DNA from 4 places in the Streptomyces sp. SAS_272 genome. Region 2 is predicted to be linked to each of the others. Evidence: riboswitches for the same ligand, from Rfam matches in the RefSeq annotation. Region 2 holds a riboswitch; each other region holds the start of a gene.

Region 1 (4,789 bases), on a different contig from region 2:
GCCCGGGACCCGTCAGGGCCCGGGCCGCGTGCGGGAGCACGAGGCCCACGAAGCCGATCGCCCCCGCCGCACTGACCAGAGTGGCCGTCAGCAGGGCGGTGGCGCACAGCAGGACCAGCCGCGTGCGGGCCACGTGCACGCCCAGCGACGCGGCGGCGTCCTGCCCGAACGCGAAGGCGTCCAGGGTCGTCGCGTACCCGGTGCACACCAGCAGCACCGCGGCCAGCACCGCAAGACCCAGGCCCACGTCCGCCCAGTCGGCCCCGCTGAGCGAGCCGAGCAGCCAGAACATGACCCCGCGGGTGGTCTCCGCGTCGGCGGTCGTCATGACGACGAACGAGGTGAGCGCGGAGAACAACTGCATCGCCGCCACCCCGGCCAGCACCACCCGGTCCGTGTCACCGCCCAGCGTGTGACTGAGCAGCAGCACCAGCGCGAAGGAGACCGTCGCACCGACGAACGCACCGCCGGACACCGACAGGGCCCCGCCGCCCGCCCCGAGCACGACCACCACGACCGCGCCCGTCGAGGCGCCGGAGGAGATCCCGAGGACGAACGGGTCGGCGAGCGGATTGCGCAGCAGGGACTGCATCACCGCGCCGCACACGGCGAGGCCGGCGCCGCACACCGCGGCCAGCAGGGTCCGTGGCAGCCGCAGATTCCACACGATGCCGTCTCTCAGCGGCGTCAACCCGGCCCTGCCGAAGCCGAGATGGGCGGCCACCGTGGACCACACGTCCCCGACCGCGATGTCCGCAGGGCCGATGGTGATCGCCACGGCGAGGGACCCGCACAGCAGAGCGAGACCGGCCGCCCACAGCAGCACGTGGCGCAGCCCCCGCGCCGCCGCAGGCGCGGCGGCCGCCGGACCCGCGGCGCTCATCCCGCGAGGCCGTACGCGCGCAGTGCCGCCGCCACCTTCTCCACGCCCTCGACCGTGCGCACGGTCGGGTTCATCGCCTGCCCGGACAGGAGCACGTACCGCTTCTTCCGCACCGCGGTCATGTTCCTGGTGACCGGGTCGGACTCCAGGAACGCGATCTTCCGGGCCGCCGTCTCGGCCGTCTGCTGCCTTCGGGTCAGATCGCCGATGACGAGGACGTCCGGGTCGCGGTCGGCGACCGTCTCCCAGTTGACCTGCGGCCACTCCTCCTCGGTGTCGTCGAAGACGTTCTTCGCGCCGAGTTCGCGGGTGATGACGCCGGGGGCGCCGCAGCAGCCGGCCAGGTAGGGGGACTGGGAGTTGGCGAACCAGTAGAGGAGGGTGACGTTCTCGGCGTCGAGTCCCGAAGCGGCCCGGGCGACCCGGGACTTGAGGTCGGACACCAGTTTCTCCCCCCGCTTCTCGACTCCGAAGACCCGGGCCAGGTCGCGTACTTCGCCGTAGACCGCGTCCATGGTCAGCGGCTCGGTGCGGACGCCGTCGCCGCCGCCGCTGTTGTCCTTGCCGGCGCAGTCGGACGGGGAGAGGTAGGTAGCAACCCCGAGCTTCTCGAACTGGGCGCGGGTGGCCACGCCGCCCGTGCCGAGCGTGGAGGCGAACGAGGCGGCCACGAAGTCCGGTTCGGCGTCCAGGACCTTCTCGAAGGAGGGCGCGTTGTCGGCCAGCCGCTTCACCCGGGCGTCGGCCTTCTCGAGGCTCTTGGGCAGCGGGTCGGTCCAGGTGGCGGTGCCCGCCATCCGGTCGGCGAGCCCGAGGGAGAGCATGATCTCCGTGGTGCCCTGGTTCAGGGAGACCGCCCGGCGAGGGGGCGTGTCGATCCGGACCCGCTGTCCGCAGTTGTCGAGCGTGACCGGCCGGCCGGCCGCGTCGCTGCCGGCCGCACCGTCGGCGGAGGAAGCGGAGGGGGCTGCGGAGCCGCCGCAGCCGGTCGACAGGAGGGCGCCCGCCAGGAACAGGACGGCAGAGCGGACGGGACGTGCGAACGGCACGGAGATTCCTTCGGCGTCGAGGGCTCAAGCGCGAAGCCCGGTCGTACGGTGCGCTCCTCCGGCCGGTCTGCGACACCGGAGGCCGCCAGCAGGTCTTCGGACTCGGGGTCACCCGGGCGAGGCGCCTTCCCGGAGCGCAGGTGCGTTCCAGTGGCCGAAAGCCCCGCCCGTCGCCCTTACCGCTGCGCGTCAGCTCCGGAGTCTCACCGGATTCCCTGACCCCTGCGCGCCCGGGGGCGCACACGAGTACGACTGGCCTCGGCAAGCTACCACAGGCGTCGAGGGCGCCGACGGGGGTGACCTTCGGCACATCGGAGGTCTCGCGCCCGCGATGTGCTTTCATCGTGCACTTGTTGCTCATCGTGCACTGTTCCCGCAGGGAAAGCACGTGTCACCCGATCTCTGACATGACGTCGCATGGACGTGGGGGAACCGGAGGACGACCGGGCACTTGCATCCAGGTGCGTGGACCCGCGTATGAGGACGCACTGCTGCCCGCCGTTCCAGCGCCTAGTCTGTGGTTCGGAACCCGCCGGGCCTTCCCCCGCAGCGTGGGCGGGATCTCCGCCCGTCACCACCGAGAACAGGCGGCCGAGGGCATGCAGCCACTGCGTCCAGAAGACCCCGAGCAGCTCGGGCCGTACCGGCTCGTGGCCCGGCTCGGTGCAGGCGGTATGGGCCGGGTCTATCTGGCGCGGTCGTCGGCCGGCCGCGTCGTCGCGGTCAAGGTGATCCGTCCCGAGATGGCGGAGGACGACAACTTCCGGATCCGGTTCCGGCGCGAGGTGGCGGCCGCCGCGGCGGTCGGCGGCCCCTACACGGCACACGTCGTGGACGCCGCGCCGGACGACGAGACACCCTGGCTCGCCACCGACCACGTACCCGGCCCCACCTTGGCCGAGGCGGTCGCCGCGCACGGGCCGCTGCCCGCTGAGACGGTCCTCGCACTGGGCGCGGGCGTCGCCGAGGCGCTGACCGCGGTGCACGCCGAAGGGCTCGTGCACCGTGACCTCAAACCGTCCAACGTGCTGCTCGCGGCGGACGGCCCGCGGGTCATCGACTTCGGCATCGTGCGCGCCCGTGACGGTTATGAACTCACCGGTTCCGGCACCCTGTTCGGCTCTCTCGACTACATGTGCCCGGAGCAGGCCACCGGGGATCCGATGGGCCCGGAGGGCGACGTCTTCTGCCTCGGCTCGGTGCTCGCGTTCGCCGCGTCGGGACGCTCGCCGTTCGGCGGGGCGGTGGGCGCGGCGCAGCTCTACCAGGTGGCCCACGGGTCGCCCGACCTGAGCCTGGTGCCCGAACCACTGGACAAGATCATCAGTCTTTGTCACGCCAAGGACCCGGCCCTGAGGATCCACCCCGACCGGCTCTCGGCGGCCTGCGCTCCCGGCGGCGCCGAACAGGTGCTGACAGAGGGCTGGTTGCCGGCGCCCGTGGCCGCCATGGTCGACGCCCACCGGGCGGCCGTGCGGGACCTGGACCGCCTCGCAGCGCCGACCGCGGTCCCGCACCCGGGAGCCTTCGCGCCGCCTCCGCCGGTGTCGGCCGAGGAGCCCGTCGCCGGTCCTTCCGATCCTGCCGGGCGGAGGACGACCCACCAGAGCGTCGACCGGTCGACGGGCGGCGCCTCCGAAGGCGAAACCGAAAGGGCCCCCGACGCCGAAAGCGGAGGCGGAGGCCTGAGCGGAAGCGCATACGGACGCGGATACGGAAGCCGATCCGATGGCGGATACGGAAACAGAGGCCGCGGCGAGGGCGCCGAAGCCGTCGGCGGCGCGGGACCCTGTGCGGTGCTGCCGGGAGCCGAGTCGTTCTCCTCACCGGACGAGTCGGACCGGGCGCGGCCCCGGGAGCGGACGTTCACACGGGCCGGGTCACGGACAGACGACCGGGCCCAGGCAGAGGCCCGAGCCCGCTCAGAGGCCCAGGCCGAGGCAGAAGTCCAGCCCGAGGTGCGGTCGGAGGACCGGGCAGAAGACCGGTCCGAGGCACGGGCACAGGCGCCGGAACCGGCGAAGGGGCGGTCAACGGCCCCGGGTTCGACGCTGGGCGAGAAGCTGCCGGGTCTCCGGGCGGTGCGCGACGCGTTGCCGCAATCGGCGTCGAAACGTTCCGCCACGGCCGCGCACCACCGTGCACCCGCACGTGCCGGAGTCGCCCGGCGTACGGCCCTGGCCGCGACCGCCGGGGCGGCGCTCGTCGCGGGAGCGGCACTCGCCGTCCGCGGAACGCCGGGCGCCAGGACGGCGCGTCCGCTCGGCCGGGCGCCCGAGCCGGCCTGGGTCTACCGGGGCGGACCGCTGCTGCAGGCCCCGGCGGTCTTCCACGACGGCACAGCCCTGCTCAAGACCCGTCCGGGCGACATGATCGGCCTGGACGTGAGGAACGGCTCGCGGCCCCGCTGGGTGTACCAGGGCATCAGTCTCTCGCCCGGGCCCGTCCTGTTGATCCACGGCGCGGCGGTCGCGCTGGGCGCGGGCGCGACGGTGATCGGCGTGGACCCGGTCGCCGGCGCGGAGCAGTTCACCCTCGACTTCGGCGAGGACTACCGGTTCGACCAGTTGCTCGGCGGCTACGACGATCACACTGTCTCGGTGCTCGGCGCCAAGCTGCAGCGCCGGCCGGGGGAGCAGGGGGTGGCGACCTCCACCGACTCCGTGTTCGGCGTCGACATCGAGGCGCGTCAGGCCCTCGTCATACCGATCGATCCGCAGGACGTCGGCATCGCGCTGCAGCCCGTCATCACCGACGAGTACTTCGTCTACGCCGACGGACTGCGCAACGTCGCCGTCCGCGGAACCCGTGACAGCGGCAGCCTTCGCTGGCGGCACCAGGTGGGATACGACCTCCG
Region 2 (4,789 bases):
GCGCACCGTCATCGCCCAGATCGCCGCATCCGTCTTCGGCGGCGAGCACAGCATCGGCTTCTACTTCATCCAGGCCGCCACCGCCCTCATCCTGATCCTGGCCGCGAACACCGCCTTCAACGGCTTCCCATTGCTCACCTCGATCCTCGCCCAACACCGCTACCTGCCCCGCCAGCTGCACAACCGCGGCGACCGGCTCGCCTTCTCCAACGGCATCCTCGCCCTCGCGATCGTCGCCGGCCTGCTGCTGTGGGGCTTTAAGGCCAACGTCACCCAGCTCATCCACCTCTACATCCTGGGCGTCTTCACCTCCTTCACGCTCTCCCAGACGGGCATGGTCCGGCACTGGAACCGTGAACTGCGCACCGAACACGACCCGGCGCTGCGCCTCCGCCACAAGACGGCCCGCGCCATCAACGGCACCGGCGCCGTCTTCACCGGCCTGGTCCTGCTGGTCGTGCTGGCCACCAAGTTCACGCAGGGCGCGTGGCTCGCAGTGCTCGCCGCGAGCGTGCTCTATGTGATGATGCGCGGCATCCGCCGCCACTACGACGCCACCGCCACGGAGCTCGCCGTCACCGACCCACGCGCCGAACTCGTCCCGCCCAGCAGGGTGTTCGCGATCGTCCTGGTCTCCACGATCCACAAGCCGACCCTGCGCGCCCTCTCCTACGCCCGTGCCTTCCGCCCCGACCATCTGGAGGCCCTGACCGTCTCGGTCGACCGCGACGAGGCCACAGCCCTGCGCGGGCGCTGGGAGGAGTACGGCATCGAGGTCCCGCTGAAGATCATCGACTCCCCCTACCGGGAGGTGACCCGCCCGGTCGTCGACTACGTCCGCTCCATCCGCCGCGAGAGCCCCCGCGACGTCGTCGCCGTCTTCATCCCCGAATACGTCGTCGGCCACTGGTGGGAGAACCTCCTCCACAACCAGTCCGCCCTCTGGCTCAAGAGCCGCCTCCTCTTCACCCCAGGCGTCATGGTCACCAGCGTCCCCTGGCAGCTGACCTCCTCCGCCCGCGCCGACCGCCCGGCCGGCCGCGCCCCCGGTTCCGTCCGCCGCGGCGAACCCCCGAACTCGGACCAGCGCCCGGACAGTCCTGTTGGATCCGGGCGCCCGTAGCCGGCCCCACCGCAGCCGAGGCCGACGGTCTGGTGCTCAGCGGAACTCCGCGAGGCGTGCCCGCAATCCGAGCACCGTGAGCAGGCCCGCGGCAAGCAGTGCACCGCACGTCCACGGCAGCCCGGTTACGGCGGACCGGCCATCGCTCACCGAGGCGGCGAAGTGCTCACGGTTGATGACGATCAGCTGGTCGAGCGCGTCTATGTACGCGCCGAAGTGCGCGTTGGACATGCCCGGTTCCCAGCGGCCTCCAACGCTGCCAGGCGACGATGACCAGCAGGAACACGCCGACGAGGCGGGTCAGTGCGGGCAGAGGCGCGGTGGCGAACAGCAGCGTGTCGGCGACTGCGGCCGGGACGGCGCCGACAGCGAAGACGCCGACCAGGCGCCGGTCGACCTCGGGGCGGTTGAACCACACCTGGCGGCCGTTGCTGGCCAATTGGGCGACGGTGCGGACCGCCACAGCGTCTCGGGTGCCCAGGACGGCGACGAACACGGTCAGCAGCGGTACTCCGCCGCCGAACCCGGCGACCGCGGACAGGGCCGCGGTGCCGAAGGCGGCGACGACAAGGGCGATGACCTCCAGTACCTGTTCCACGCAGGGGATTCTTCCGCCCGCGGTGGCGGCCGGGCCGGGGGGGTCGCTTCCCACACATCGCCCTCCGGCGGAACACGGTGTTGGTTTCAGGTTCCACCAACAAACCAACCATCCGAATGATGGACGTGACACTCCGCCGGCCCGGACCGCCCCTTAGGCTGGCAGGTGCAGCTGGTTCGCCCCGTCCGCCAGGCGGGATGCGTCGCAAGAGGGAACCCGGTGGGAATCCGGGACTGCCCCGCAGCGGTGAACGGGAACGACCGCCGTCATACGCACTGGATCCGACGTACCGGGTCCGGGAAGCGACGGCCAGTAGGTGTCCTCCGGTCAGGAGGATGTGCCCGCGAGTCCGAAGACCTGCCAACTGCCCGTGTGCGGACCACTCCGCGCGCGGACATCCCGGTGACCTCGTGGGCGGGTCGGCGTTTCATATCGGCGGGCGGCCGTGGGCCGTTACCGTCCGGTTCGTCACCCCTTCGCGCTCTCGTCCCATCTCCGGGATCTCAGGGATTCATCTCGCGAAGGAGATCTCCGTGACCACCAAGTCCGCAGCCGCGGCAGCACGCGCCACCGTGTACGGCTACCCCCGCCAGGGCGCGAACCGGGAACTGAAGAAGGCCGTCGAGGGCTACTGGAAGGGCCGCGTCACCGCCGACGCCCTCCGGGCGACCGCCGCCGAGCTCCGCCGGGGCAACTGGCAGCAGCTCGCCGACGCAGGCATCCACGAGGTGCCCACCGGTGACTTCTCGTACTACGACCACGTCTTGGACACCACCGTCATGGTCGACGCGATCCCCGCCCGCCACCGGGAGGCCGTGGACGCCGACGCACTTGACGGTTTCTTCGCCATGGCGCGCGGCACCCAGGACATCGCCCCGTTGGAAATGACCAAGTGGTTCGACACCAACTACCACTACCTGGTGCCCGAGTTGGGCCCCGACACGGTCTTCACCGCGAACTCCGCCAAGCAGGTCGCGGAGCTGAAGGAGGCCCTGGCCCTTGGTCTCACCGCCCGGCCGGTCCTGGTCGGCCCCGTCACCTACCTTCTCCTGGCCAAGCCCGCCCCGGGTGTGCCAGCGGACTTCGAGCCGCTCACCCTGCTCGACCGGCTACTCCCGGTGTACGCCGAGGTCCTCGCCGACCTGCGCGCGGCCGGTGCGGAGTGGGTGCAGCTGGACGAGCCCGCCCTGGTCCAGGACCGCACCCCGGCCGAACTGAACGCCGCCACCCGCGCCTACCGGGACCTCGGCGCCCTCACCGACCGGCCCAAGCTCCTGGTCGCCTCCTACTTCGACCGCCTCGGCGACGCGCTGCCCGTGCTGGCCAAGGCGCCGGTGGAGGGGCTGGCCCTGGACTTCACCGAGGCAGCGGCAGCCAACCTGGACGCCCTGGCGGCCGTGGGCGGGCTGCCAGGCAAGCGCCTGGTCGCCGGCGTCGTCAGCGGGCGCAACGTCTGGATCAACGACCTGTCGAAGTCGCTGTCCACCCTCGGCACCCTCCTGGGGCTCGCCGACCGGGTCGACGTGTCCGCCTCCTGCTCCCTTCTGCACGTGCCGCTGGACGCGACGGCCGAGCGGGACATCGAGCCGCAGATCCCGCGCTGGCTGGCCTTCGCCCGGCAGAAGACCGCCGAGATCGCCACCCTCGCCAAGGGCCTGTCCCAGGGCACAGACACCATCAGCGCCGAACTGGCCGTCAACCGCGCAGACCTGGCCTCCCGCGCCAGTTCACCCATCACCAACGACCCAGCCGTCCGCGCCCGTGCCGAGGCCGTCACCGACACCGACGCCCGCCGCTCCCAGCCGTACGCCGAACGCGCCGCCGCCCAGCGTGCCCATCTGGGGCTGCCGCTGCTTCCGACCACCACCATCGGCTCGTTCCCGCAGACCGGTGAACTCCGCGTCGCCCGAGCCGACTTGCGGGCAGGACGGATCGACGCGGCCGGTTACGAGAAGCGCATCAAGGCGGAGATCCAGGAGGTGATCACCTTCCAGGAGAAGGCCGGCCTGGACGTCCTCGTGCACGGCGAGCCCGAACGCAACGACATGGTCCAGTACTTCGCCGAGCAGCTCACCGGATACCTCGCCACCCAACACGGCTGGGTCCAGTCCTACGGCACCCGCTACGTCCGCCCGCCGATCCTGGCCGGCGACATCTCCCGCCCCGAACCGATGACGGTGCGCTGGGCGACGTACGCCCAGTCCCTCACGCAGAAGCCGGTCAAGGGCATGCTCACCGGCCCGGTCACCATGCTCGCCTGGTCCTTCGTCCGCGACGACCAGCCCCTCGCCAAGACCGCCCGCCAGGTCGCCCTGGCCCTGCGCGACGAGGTCAACGACCTTGAGGCGGCCGGTACTTCGGTCATCCAGGTGGACGAACCCGCACTGCGCGAGACACTGCCACTGCGGGCCGCCGACCACTCCGGGTACCTGGCGTGGGCGACCGAGGCGTTCCGGCTCAGCACCAGCGGAGTGCGACCGGACACCCAGATCCACACCCACATGTGCTACGCCGAGTTCGGCGACATCGTCCAGGCCATCGACGACCTCGACGCCGACGTCATCAGCCTGGAGGCCGCCCGCTCCCACATGCAGGTCGCCCGTGAACTCGCCGCCCACGGCTATCCGCGCGAGGCCGGACCCGGCGTCTACGACATCCATTCGCCGCGTATCCCGGGCACCGAGGAAGCGGCCGAACTGCTGCGCACCGGCCTCAAGGCGATCCCCGCCGAGCGGCTGTGGGTCAATCCCGACTGCGGACTGAAGACCCGCGGCTGGCCCGAGACCCGCGCCTCCCTGGAGAACCTGGTCGCCGCCGCCCGCACCGTCCGCGCGGAACTCCCCACGTCCTGACCGCAAGTCCGGCCGGCTGGGGGAGGGCATGCCCTGCCGCCCTCCCCCGGCCCCAGCCCCGGCATCGGAGAAAGCACCCGCCCATGGCTCTCGGTATGCCCAGCACAAGGGCAGACAGCGCACTGTCCATTCGTGACCTCCTCGCGCGGGGAGGCCGCTCCTACTCGTTCGAGTTCATGCCGCCGCGCAGTACGGCGGCCGAAGCCGGGCTCTGGA
Region 3 (4,789 bases), on a different contig from region 2:
CGGCGCATCGCCTCGATCCACTTGGGGTTCACGACCCGGGCGCGGAAGACGCGGGAGGTCTCCTCGACGAGCGTGCGGGTGCGGACCGTCTCGGGGCGGGTGGAGTCGCCGATGTACGCCTCGGGTGCGGTGCCGCGAAGGGCGCGGACGGTGGCGACCATGCCGCCGTGGTACTGGAAGTAGTCGTCGGAGTCGGCGATGTCGTGTTCGCGGGTGTCGGTGTTCTTCGCGGCCACCGCGATCCGCCTGTAGGCCGTCTCCATCTCGTCGCGGGCCGGACGGCCGTCCAGTTCGCGGCCGTAGGCGTAGCCGCCCCACACCGTGTAGACCTCGGCGAGGTCGGCGTCGGTGCGCCAGTCGCGGGAGTCGATGAGCTGGAGCAGGCCGGCGCCGTAGGTGCCGGGGCGGGAGCCGAAGATACGGGTGGTGGCGCGGCGTTCGTCGCCGTGCTCCGCCAGGTCGGCACGGACGTGCGCGCGCACGTGGTTGACCTCGGCCGGCTCGTCGAGCGAGGCGGCGAGGCGGACGGCGTCGTCCAGCAGCCCGATCGTGTGCGGGAAGGCGTCCCGGAAGAAGCCCGAGATGCGCAGGGTGACGTCGATGCGCGGGCGGCCCAGCTCCTCGTGCGGGACGGCCTCCACACCGGTCACGCGGCGCGAGGCGTCGTCCCAGACGGGCCGGACGCCGAGCAGGGCGAGGGCCTCGGCCACGTCGTCGCCGGCGGTGCGCATGGCGCTGGTGCCCCACAGGGACAGTCCGACGGACGTCGGCCACTCGCCGTTGTCGGTGCGGTAGCGCTCCAGGAGCGAGTCGGCGAGGGCTTGGCCGGTCTCCCAGGCGAGCCGGGAGGGGACGGCCTTGGGGTCGACGGAGTAGAAGTTGCGGCCGGTCGGCAGGACGTTGACCAGACCGCGCAGCGGCGAGCCGGAGGGGCCCGCCGGCACGAATCCGCCGGCCAGCGCGTGCACGGCGTGGTCGAGTTCGGCGGTGGTGCCGGCCAGCCGCGGGACGACCTCGCGGGCGGCGAACTCCAGGACGGCGGCGACCTGTTCGCCGTGCTCGGCCGGGACGGCGGCCGGGTTCCAGTCCGCGTCCTCCATCGCCTGGACGAGGGCCCGGGCCCTGGCCTCGGCCTCGTCGGCGGTCGTGCGGGTCGCGGCGGACTCGTCGAGGCCGAGTGCCTCGCGCAGGCCGGGCAGGGCGGTGGCGCCGCCCCAGATCTGGCGGGCGCGCAGGATCGCGAGGACGAGGTTGACGCGGTCGCCGCCGGCCGGCGGGTTGCCGAGGACGTGCAGACCGTCGCGGATCTGGGCGTCCTTGACCTCGCAGAGCCAGCCGTCGACGTGCAGCAGGAAGTCGTCGAAGCCGTCGTCGTCGGGGCGGTCGGCGAGGCCGAGGTCGTGGTCGAGCTTGGCGGCCTGGATGAGGGTCCAGATCTGGGCGCGGATCGCCGGCAGCTTCGCCGGGTCCATGGACGCGATCTGGGCGTACTCGTCGAGGAGTTGCTCGAGCCGCGCGATGTCGCCGTAGGAGTCGGCGCGGGCCATCGGCGGTACGAGGTGGTCGACCAGGGTGGCGTGCGCGCGGCGCTTGGCCTGGGTGCCCTCGCCCGGGTCGTTGACCAGGAAGGGGTAGACCAGGGGGAGGTCGCCGAGGGCGGCGTCGGGGCCGCAGGCGGCGGACAGGCCGGCGTTCTTGCCGGGCAGCCACTCCAGGTTGCCGTGCTTGCCGAGGTGGATCATCGCGTCGGCGCCGAAGCCGCCGTCCTCGGTCCGCGCGGCGATCCAGCGGTACGCGGCCAGGTAGTGGTGCGAGGGCGGCAGGTCCGGGTCGTGGTAGATGGCGATCGGGTTCTCGCCGAAGCCGCGCGGGGGCTGGATGAGGATCAGCAGGTTGCCGAAGCGCAGGGCGGCGAGGACGATGTCGCCCTCCGGGTTGCGGCTGCGGTCGACGAACATCTCGCCGGGCGGCGGGCCCCAGTGCTCCTCGACGGACGTGCGCAGCTCCTCGGGCAGCGCGGCGAACCAGCGGCGGTAGTCCGCCGCCGCGATCCGCACCGGGTTGCGCGCCAGCTGCTCCTCGGTGAGCCAGTCCTGGTCGTGGCCGCCCGCCTCGATGAGCGCCCGGATCAGCTCGTCGCCGTCGCCGGAGGCCAGCCCCGGCACCTCGGCGTCCGTCCCGAAGTCGTAGCCCTCCTCGCGCAGCCGGCGCAGCAGCGCGACGGCGCTGGCGGGAGTGTCCAGGCCGACCGCGTTGCCGATCCGGGAGTGCTTGGTGGGATAGGCGGAGAGGACGAGCGCGAGACGCTTGTCGGCCGGCGGGATGTGGCGCAGCCGGGCATGGCGTACGGCGATGCCGGCGACGCGGGCCGCCCGTTCGGGGTCGGCGACGTAGGCGGGCAGTCCGTCGGCGTCGATCTCCTTGAAGGAGAACGGGACGGTGATCAGCCGGCCGTCGAACTCCGGGACGGCGATCTGGCCGGCCGCGTCCAGCGGGGAGACGCCCTCGTCGCTCGACTCCCAGTCGGTCCGTGAGGAGGTCAGGCACAGCGCCTGGAGGATCGGGACGTCCAGGGAGGTCAGCGCGCCCGCGTCCCAGGACTCGTCGTCGCCGCCCGCCGAGGCCTCGGCGGGGCGGGTGCCGCCCGCGGCGAGCACCGTGGCGACGATCGCGTCGGCGGCCCGCAGCTCCTCGATCAGTTCCGGCTCGGGGGCGCGCAGGGAGGCGACGTACAGCGGGAGCGCCCGGGCGCCGGACGCCTCGACGGCGTCGCACAGGGCGTGCACGAAGGCGGTGTTGCCGCTCATGTGATGGGCCCGGTAGTACAGCACGGCGATCGTCGGGACCCCGGGGGCGTCGTCCCGCGCCGGCCGCTCCAGCGGACCCCAGGTGGGGGCGGACGCCGGGGAGTCGAAGCCGTGACCGGTGAGCAGGACCGTGTCGGAGAGGAAGCGGGCGAGCTGCTCGAGGTTGGCGGGTCCGCCGTGGGCGAGATAGGCGTGGGCCTCGGCTGCGATGCCCACGGGAACCGTGGAGGCGGCCATCAGCTGGGCGTCGGGGGCCTGTTCACCGGTCAGGACGACGACCGGGCGGCCGTCGGCGAGCAGCAGGTCGAGGCCGTCCTGCCAGGCGCGCACCCCGCCGAGGAGGCGTACGACGACGAGGTCGGCGCCGTCGAGGAGCGCGGGGAGGTCGTCGAGGGCGAGCCGGGCCGGGTTGGCGAAGCGGTACGGGACCGGGCCGGCTGCGGCGCGGGCGCTCAGCAGGTCGGTGTCGGACGTCGACAGCAGAAGGATCATGGGACGTCGGCCTTCCTCGGGGTGTCCGCGCCCCGGGCGGTGTCGGACGGCGGGAGTTCCTGACTCGCCCGGCTTCTGAGGGCCGGGCTCACAGTGGCGGGACCGCGCCGGATTCGCACCGGGCTTCCTCCCCTGTCGCCGTCGTGGCGTTGGCGGACCGGATGATCCACCGCAGAGCATAGTAAGGGGCGGGGGAAGAGGGCACAGGCATACCTCCCAGGTGGACGTGGGTATGCTCGCCGCCATGTCCTCGGCTGACCTCCGTCCAACATCCCAGGCCACAGCGGTCTCACGGGACCGCGGTGACGCCTGCCCCGGGGCGTTGCGGCTGCATGCGGCGGACGACGGGGCGTTGGCCCGGGTCCGGGTGCCCGGCGGGGTGCTGAGCGTCCGTCAGGCCGAGGCGCTGGGCGAGGCGGCCGGGCGGCTGGGCGACGGGGACGTCCATCTGACCTCGCGCGGCAACGTGCAGTTGCGGGGCCTCGCGGACGGCTGCGGCGCGGAGCTCGCGGCCGTGCTGGACGCGGCCGGGCTGCTGCCCTCCCCCGGGCACGAGCGGGTGCGCAACATCGTCGCCTCACCGTTGTCCGGCCTGGACGGCCGCGGTCTGCACGACGTGGGGCCCTGGCTGTCGGATCTCGACGCGGCGCTGTGCGGGAGCGGACCGGCGCGGGAGCTGTCGGGCCGGTTCCTGTTCGCCCTGGACGACGGGCGCGGGGACGTCGCCGGGCTCGGCGCGGACGTGACGCTGCGGGCGACCGGCGACGGCGGCGCGGTGCTCGATCCGGGTGCGGTGCGGGTGTCCGCGCAGGACGCGCCGCGGGCCGCGCTGCTGGCGGCCGAGACGTTCCTGGAAGCCGTACGGGAGTCCGGCGGCGGAGTCTGGCGGGTGGCCGAACTCAACCTGCCCGAAGGCGAGTTGACCGATCGGGTACGCCGCCGCCTGGACGCCGGCGGAATCGTCCGTTCGTCCCTGACGGAGGTCGCCGCCGCGGTCGCCCCTGGGCCCTCGCCCGGCGTCGTCGGCGACGCCCTGTCCGCGCATGTGCCGCTCGGGCGGCTCTCCGCCCGCCAGTGGCGGGAGTTGACGGGGGTCGCCGGGACCGGGCTGCGGCTGACCCCGTGGCGCGGAGTCGTCGTCCCGGCGCCGGACCAGTCCCCGCGGCAGCGTGCCGAGTCGCTCGCGCGGCTCGCCGCGGCCGGTCTCGTCACCGATCCGGCCTCGCCCTGGCCGCGGGTCGGCGCGTGCGTCGGACGGCCCGGGTGTGGCAAATCCCACGCCGACGTCCGGGCCGACGCGGCCGACACTGTCGACGCGGCCGGCGCCTGCCCCCTCCCGCTGTACTGGTCCGGCTGCGAACGGCGCTGCGGACACCCGCACGGCGACCGGATCGACGTGGTCGCCTCCGAGGACGGCGGCTACCGGCTGTCCGCAGTGCGGTCGGGCCGTCCGACGCTCACCGCACCGATGACCGACCCCGACGACCTCG
Region 4 (4,789 bases), on a different contig from region 2:
ACGTCCGCCGCGACGAAACGCAGCGCCTCCTCCTCGCCGAGGGGTTCGAGCACCACGATCGCGGCGGAGGTGGTCTCCAGCGGGCTGTGCGGCCGGGAGGCGATGACCAGGGGCAGTTTCTCCTCGCGGGCGCGCTCGATGGCCCGGCGGATGACGTTGTCCCGGTTCTGCTGCCGGCCGTCGTCGAGCAGGGCCTCCTCCAGACCGTCGGCGAGGACGACCGGCTTGTCGTCGGCGAGGAGTTGCTGCCACACCCGGTCGATCTTGCTGCGCGCCAGAACGCCCTTGGGCGCCTCCTGGGCGAACCGCTGCCTGGCCAGCCGTTCGAAGTTCAGGTCGGCGCCGTCCGCCGCGTCGCGCAGTCTGATCGGCACCGGTACGGCGTTCTGACGGGCCAGGAGTTCCGTGAGCCGCACGAGGACGGCGGTCTTCCCCGCGCCTACGCCGCCGACGAGCAGATACGGCCGCCGGGTGTCGCGCTCCCGGAGCCGCTCGGCGATGACCTGGGCGATGTCCTCGCGGCCGACGATCTCGCGGGTGTCGTATCCGGCGGTGGGCACCAGCCGCCGGGGATCGCGCAGGGCCTTGGTGAGATATCGCCGCTTGGTCCAGCGGTACCACCAGAACAGGAAGAGCGCGGCGGCGATCGAGGCGGCGAGGACCGGGCCGACGAACCGGGAGACGATCTCGAAACCCTGGTTCTTCTGCCGCCACTTCTCGAAGCGGGTCGTGTCCTGCGTGACGAGGATGAACACGCCCTCCCCGATCCAGGCGAGCACCGCCAGCACGGCGACCAGCCAGATCGCCCGGGTGACGTTGGCGTAGGAGACCCACCGGCGCCACTTCTTGGGCCGGGCGACGCCGCGGCGCGCCTCCAGACGGAGCGTCAGGGAGTGCCAGCGGCCGACGAGCCCGTGTCCGAGGCGAGTTCCCGCTCGCCGGAAAGGCAGAGTGGCCATCGGCGCGTCGCGCGGTCGCTCCTTGCCGGGCGGATGGCGGACGACCCTCGTCATGGCGTTCTCCTTGCGCGTTCCGGGATCGGTTTCCCGGCACGGAGGACTCGCGGGGCAGAGGATTCACGCGGCGCCGACGGCTACTTCCATGGAAACACTCCCGAGAGCCGCCGCAACCCGGGCGTCCGGCAGACTCTGGGCCATGGACATCGCCGTACGACCGGTCACACCCGCCGAGCACGAGACCCTGGGCGACATCACCGCCCGCGCCTACCTGGACGACGGCCTCCTCGACTTCGGAGGGAGCGACCCGTACCTGCACGAACTGAGGGACGTCGCGAAGCGGGCGGCGACCGCCGAGGTTCTGGTGGCGGTGGACGGCGAGCGGCTGCTGCTCGGCGGCGTCACCTTCGTCCCGGGCTCCGGTCCCATGGCCGATCTGGCCCGCGCCGGCGAGACGGAGATCAGGATGCTGGCCGTCGCACGCCAGGCTCGCGGCCGGGGGGTCGGCGAGGCTCTGGTGCGGGCCTGCGTCGCACGGGCGCGCGCCGTGGAAGGCTGCACGACCGTCGTCCTGTCGACCCAGCGCTCCATGAGCGCGGCCCACCGCCTGTACGAACGCCTCGGCTTCGTCCGTACACCGGAGCGGGACTGGAGGCCCCTGCCGGAGCTGGACGACATCACTCTGCTCACCTACCAGTTGACGCTCTGAAACCATCGCGACACAACATCTGGGGGTGGCGTGACAGGCGAGCACAAGATGTATGCTCATGCTCGCTGTCGCCGCAGGGGAATCCGGTGCGAATCCGGAACTGTCCCGCAACGGTGTACTCGCGTGCATCCCTACCCATATGGGCACGCCTGTTCAGTCCGAGGTCCTGCCGACAGCGCGCCCGGCCGTCCGGTCCGGGTGCCCTGACGTCCGGGCCTCGTGGAGTGGGCCGGTGGACGCGACGCCCCCGCGCGCTCGTGTGCTGCCCCCTGCCCTGCGCCAGGCCCCTTGCCGAGCGAGGGAGAGCCCCCACGTGACCATCGCGCCAGCCGAACCGGCCTCAGTCACCGAGCTGAAGACCGACGGTCCCGGGACCGCGTTGCTGCGTACCCTGACCGAGCTGACCGCCGATCTGCCCGACGCCGACCCCGGCCGGGTCGCTGCCGCCGCGCTGCGCGGCCGGTCTGCGCGGGCCGCCTCCGAGATCACCGCGGAGCTGCGCGAGCTGGCCACGGAGGCGGCCGCCGGCCTGATCTCCGAGGACCCGGCCTACTCGAAGCTGGCCGCCCGGCTGCTGACGATCGGCATCGCCGCGGAGGCCGCCTCCCAGGGCGTCACGTCGTTCACCGAGTCGGTCGCCGTCGGGCACCGCGAGGGTCTGATCGCGGACCGCACCGCCGAGTTCGTGCGCATCCACGCGGCCCGCCTCGACGCGCTGATCGACACCGCCGCCGACGACCGCTTCGGCTACTTCGGACTGCGCACCCTGCACAGCCGCTACCTGCTGCGGCACCCGATCACCCGCAAGGTCGTCGAGACGCCCCAGCACTTCCTGCTGCGCGTCGCCGCCGGTCTTGCGGAGGACGACACGGCCCGCGCCCTGGACGAGGTCGCGGCGCTCTACCGGCTGATGAGCCGACTGGACTACCTCCCGTCCTCCCCCACGCTCTTCAACTCCGGCACCCGGCATCCGCAGATGTCGTCCTGCTACCTGCTCGACTCCCCGCTGGACGAGCTGGACTCCATCTACGACCGCTACCACCAGGTCGCGCGGCTGTCGAAGCACGCCGGCGGCATCGGGCTGTCGTACTCCCGCATCCGCAGCCGGGGTTCGCTGATCCGCGGCACCAACGGGCACTCCAACGGCATCGTGCCGTTCCTCAAGACGCTGGACGCCTCCGTCGCCGCCGTGAACCAGGGCGGCCGGCGCAAGGGCGCGGCGGCGGTCTACCTGGAGACCTGGCACTCCGACATCGAGGAGTTCCTGGAGCTGCGGGACAACACCGGCGAGGACGCCCGGCGTACGCACAACCTGAACCTCGCGCACTGGATCCCGGACGAGTTCATGCGCCGGGTCAACGCCGACGAGCCGTGGTCGCTGTTCTCCCCGGCCGACGTGCCCGAGCTGGTCGATCTGTGGGGCGACGAGTTCGACGCGGCCTACCGCAGGGCCGAGTCCGCCGGTCTGGCCAGGAAGACCATCCCGGCCCGAGACCTGTACGGCCGCATGATGCGCACCCTCGCGCAGACCGGCAACGGCTGGATGACCTTCAAGGACGCGGCCAACCGCACCGCCAACCAGACGGCCGAGCCGGGCCACGTCGTGCACTCCTCCAACCTGTGCACGGAGATCCTGGAGGTCACGGACGACGGCGAGACGGCGGTGTGCAACCTGGGCTCGGTGAACCTGGGCGCGTTCGTCGACACCGCGAACGGCGACATCGACTGGGAGCGGCTGGACGAGACCGTCCGCACGGCGGTCACGTTCCTCGACCGCGTCGTCGACATCAACTTCTACCCGACCGAGCAGGCAGGCCGTTCCAACGCCCGCTGGCGTCCGGTCGGGCTGGGCGCGATGGGCCTCCAGGACGTCTTCTTCAAGCTGCGGCTGCCCTTCGACTCGCCCGAGGCCAAGGCCCTTTCCACCCGTATCGCCGAGCGCGTCATGCTCGCCGCCTACGAGGCCTCCGCCGACCTGGCCGAGCGCAGCGGCCCGCTGCCGGCCTGGGAGAAGACCCGCACGGCCAGGGGCGTGCTGCACCCGGACCACTACGGCGTCGAGTTCGCCTGGCCCGAGCGCTGGGCGGCGCTGCGCGAGCGGATCGCCTCGACGGGGCTGCGCAACTCCCTGCTGCTCGCCATCGCGCCCACCGCCACCATCGCCTCCATCGCGGGCGTCTACGAGTGCATCGAGCCGCAGGTGTCGAACCTGTTCAAGCGCGAGACGCTGTCCGGCGAGTTCCTCCAGGTCAACTCGTACCTGGTGCGCGAGCTCAAGGAGCTCGGCGTCTGGGACGCCCGCACCCGTGAGGCGTTGCGCGAGGCGAACGGCTCGGTGCAGGGCTTCGCGTGGATCCCGGCCGAGGTGCGGGACCTGTACCGCACGGCATGGGAGATCCCCCAGCGCGGCCTGATCGACATGGCCGCCGCCCGTACCCCGTACCTGGACCAGGCGCAGTCGCTGAACCTGTTCCTGGAGACGCCGACGATCGGCAAGCTCTCCTCCATGTACGCGTACGCCTGGAAGTCGGGCCTGAAGACGACGTACTACCTGCGCTCTCGCCCGGCCACCCGGATCGCCCGGGCCGCCAGGGCCCAGGCGCAGCCCGAGAACACCATCCCCGTGCAGCAGGCCGCCGACCCCGACGCCGTCGCCTGCTCCCTGGAGAACCCCGAGTCCTGCGAGGCCTGCCAGTAATGACCACCGCACCCGAGAAGACCGAGAAGAACCTGCTCGACCCGGGCTTCGAGCTGACCCTGCGCCCGATGCGCTACCCCGACTTCTACGAGCGCTACCGGGACGCCATCAAGAACACCTGGACCGTCGAGGAGGTCGACCTCCACTCGGACGTCACCGACCTGGCGAAGCTGTCCGAGGGCGAGCAGCACATGATCGGCCGGCTGGTCGCGTTCTTCGCGACGGGCGACTCGATCGTGGCGAACAACCTCGTGCTCACGCTGTACAAGCACATCAACTCCCCCGAGGCCCGCCTGTACCTGTCCCGGCAGCTCTTCGAGGAGGCCGTGCACGTCCAGTTCTATCTGACGCTGCTGGACACCTATCTGCCCGACCCGGACGACCGGGCGGCGGCCTTCGCGGCGGTGGAGAACATCCCGTCCATCC

What was found. A riboswitch is a leader RNA that binds a small molecule or an ion and turns the genes downstream of it on or off. The one in region 2 is predicted to bind cobalamin.
Region 1: linked by a shared signal. The riboswitch ahead of ACN6LD_RS35360 (ABC transporter substrate-binding protein) and the one ahead of metE (5-methyltetrahydropteroyltriglutamate--homocysteine S-methyltransferase) in region 2 are both predicted to bind cobalamin.
Region 3: linked by a shared signal. The riboswitch ahead of cobN (cobaltochelatase subunit CobN) and the one ahead of metE (5-methyltetrahydropteroyltriglutamate--homocysteine S-methyltransferase) in region 2 are both predicted to bind cobalamin.
Region 4: linked by a shared signal. The riboswitch ahead of ACN6LD_RS35875 (ribonucleoside-diphosphate reductase subunit alpha) and the one ahead of metE (5-methyltetrahydropteroyltriglutamate--homocysteine S-methyltransferase) in region 2 are both predicted to bind cobalamin.

What each region holds. Positions count from the first base shown of each region.
Region 1 covers NZ_JBMNDR010000092.1:25,706-30,494, reverse strand. The annotation lists gene ACN6LD_RS35365 (FecCD family ABC transporter permease) at 1-883, opposite strand, end outside; gene ACN6LD_RS35360 (ABC transporter substrate-binding protein) at 880-1,932, opposite strand; cobalamin riboswitch at 2,023-2,149, opposite strand; gene ACN6LD_RS35355 (protein kinase domain-containing protein) at 2,532-4,789, shown strand, end outside.
Region 2 covers NZ_JBMNDR010000014.1:113,971-118,759, reverse strand. The annotation lists gene ACN6LD_RS12085 (amino acid permease) at 1-1,123, shown strand, start outside; gene ACN6LD_RS12080 (TSUP family transporter) at 1,290-1,721, opposite strand; cobalamin riboswitch at 1,877-2,100, shown strand; gene metE (5-methyltetrahydropteroyltriglutamate--homocysteine S-methyltransferase) at 2,255-4,573, shown strand; partial or broken gene ACN6LD_RS12070 (methylenetetrahydrofolate reductase) at 4,657-4,789, shown strand, end outside.
Region 3 covers NZ_JBMNDR010000026.1:12,673-17,461, reverse strand. The annotation lists gene cobN (cobaltochelatase subunit CobN) at 1-3,299, opposite strand, end outside; cobalamin riboswitch at 3,334-3,485, opposite strand; gene ACN6LD_RS16980 (cobalamin biosynthesis protein CobG) at 3,532-4,789, shown strand, end outside.
Region 4 covers NZ_JBMNDR010000096.1:18,699-23,487, reverse strand. The annotation lists gene ACN6LD_RS35885 (ATP-binding protein) at 1-1,013, opposite strand, end outside; gene ACN6LD_RS35880 (GNAT family N-acetyltransferase) at 1,156-1,665, shown strand; cobalamin riboswitch at 1,718-1,853, shown strand; gene ACN6LD_RS35875 (ribonucleoside-diphosphate reductase subunit alpha) at 1,979-4,363, shown strand; gene ACN6LD_RS35870 (ribonucleotide-diphosphate reductase subunit beta) at 4,363-4,789, shown strand, end outside.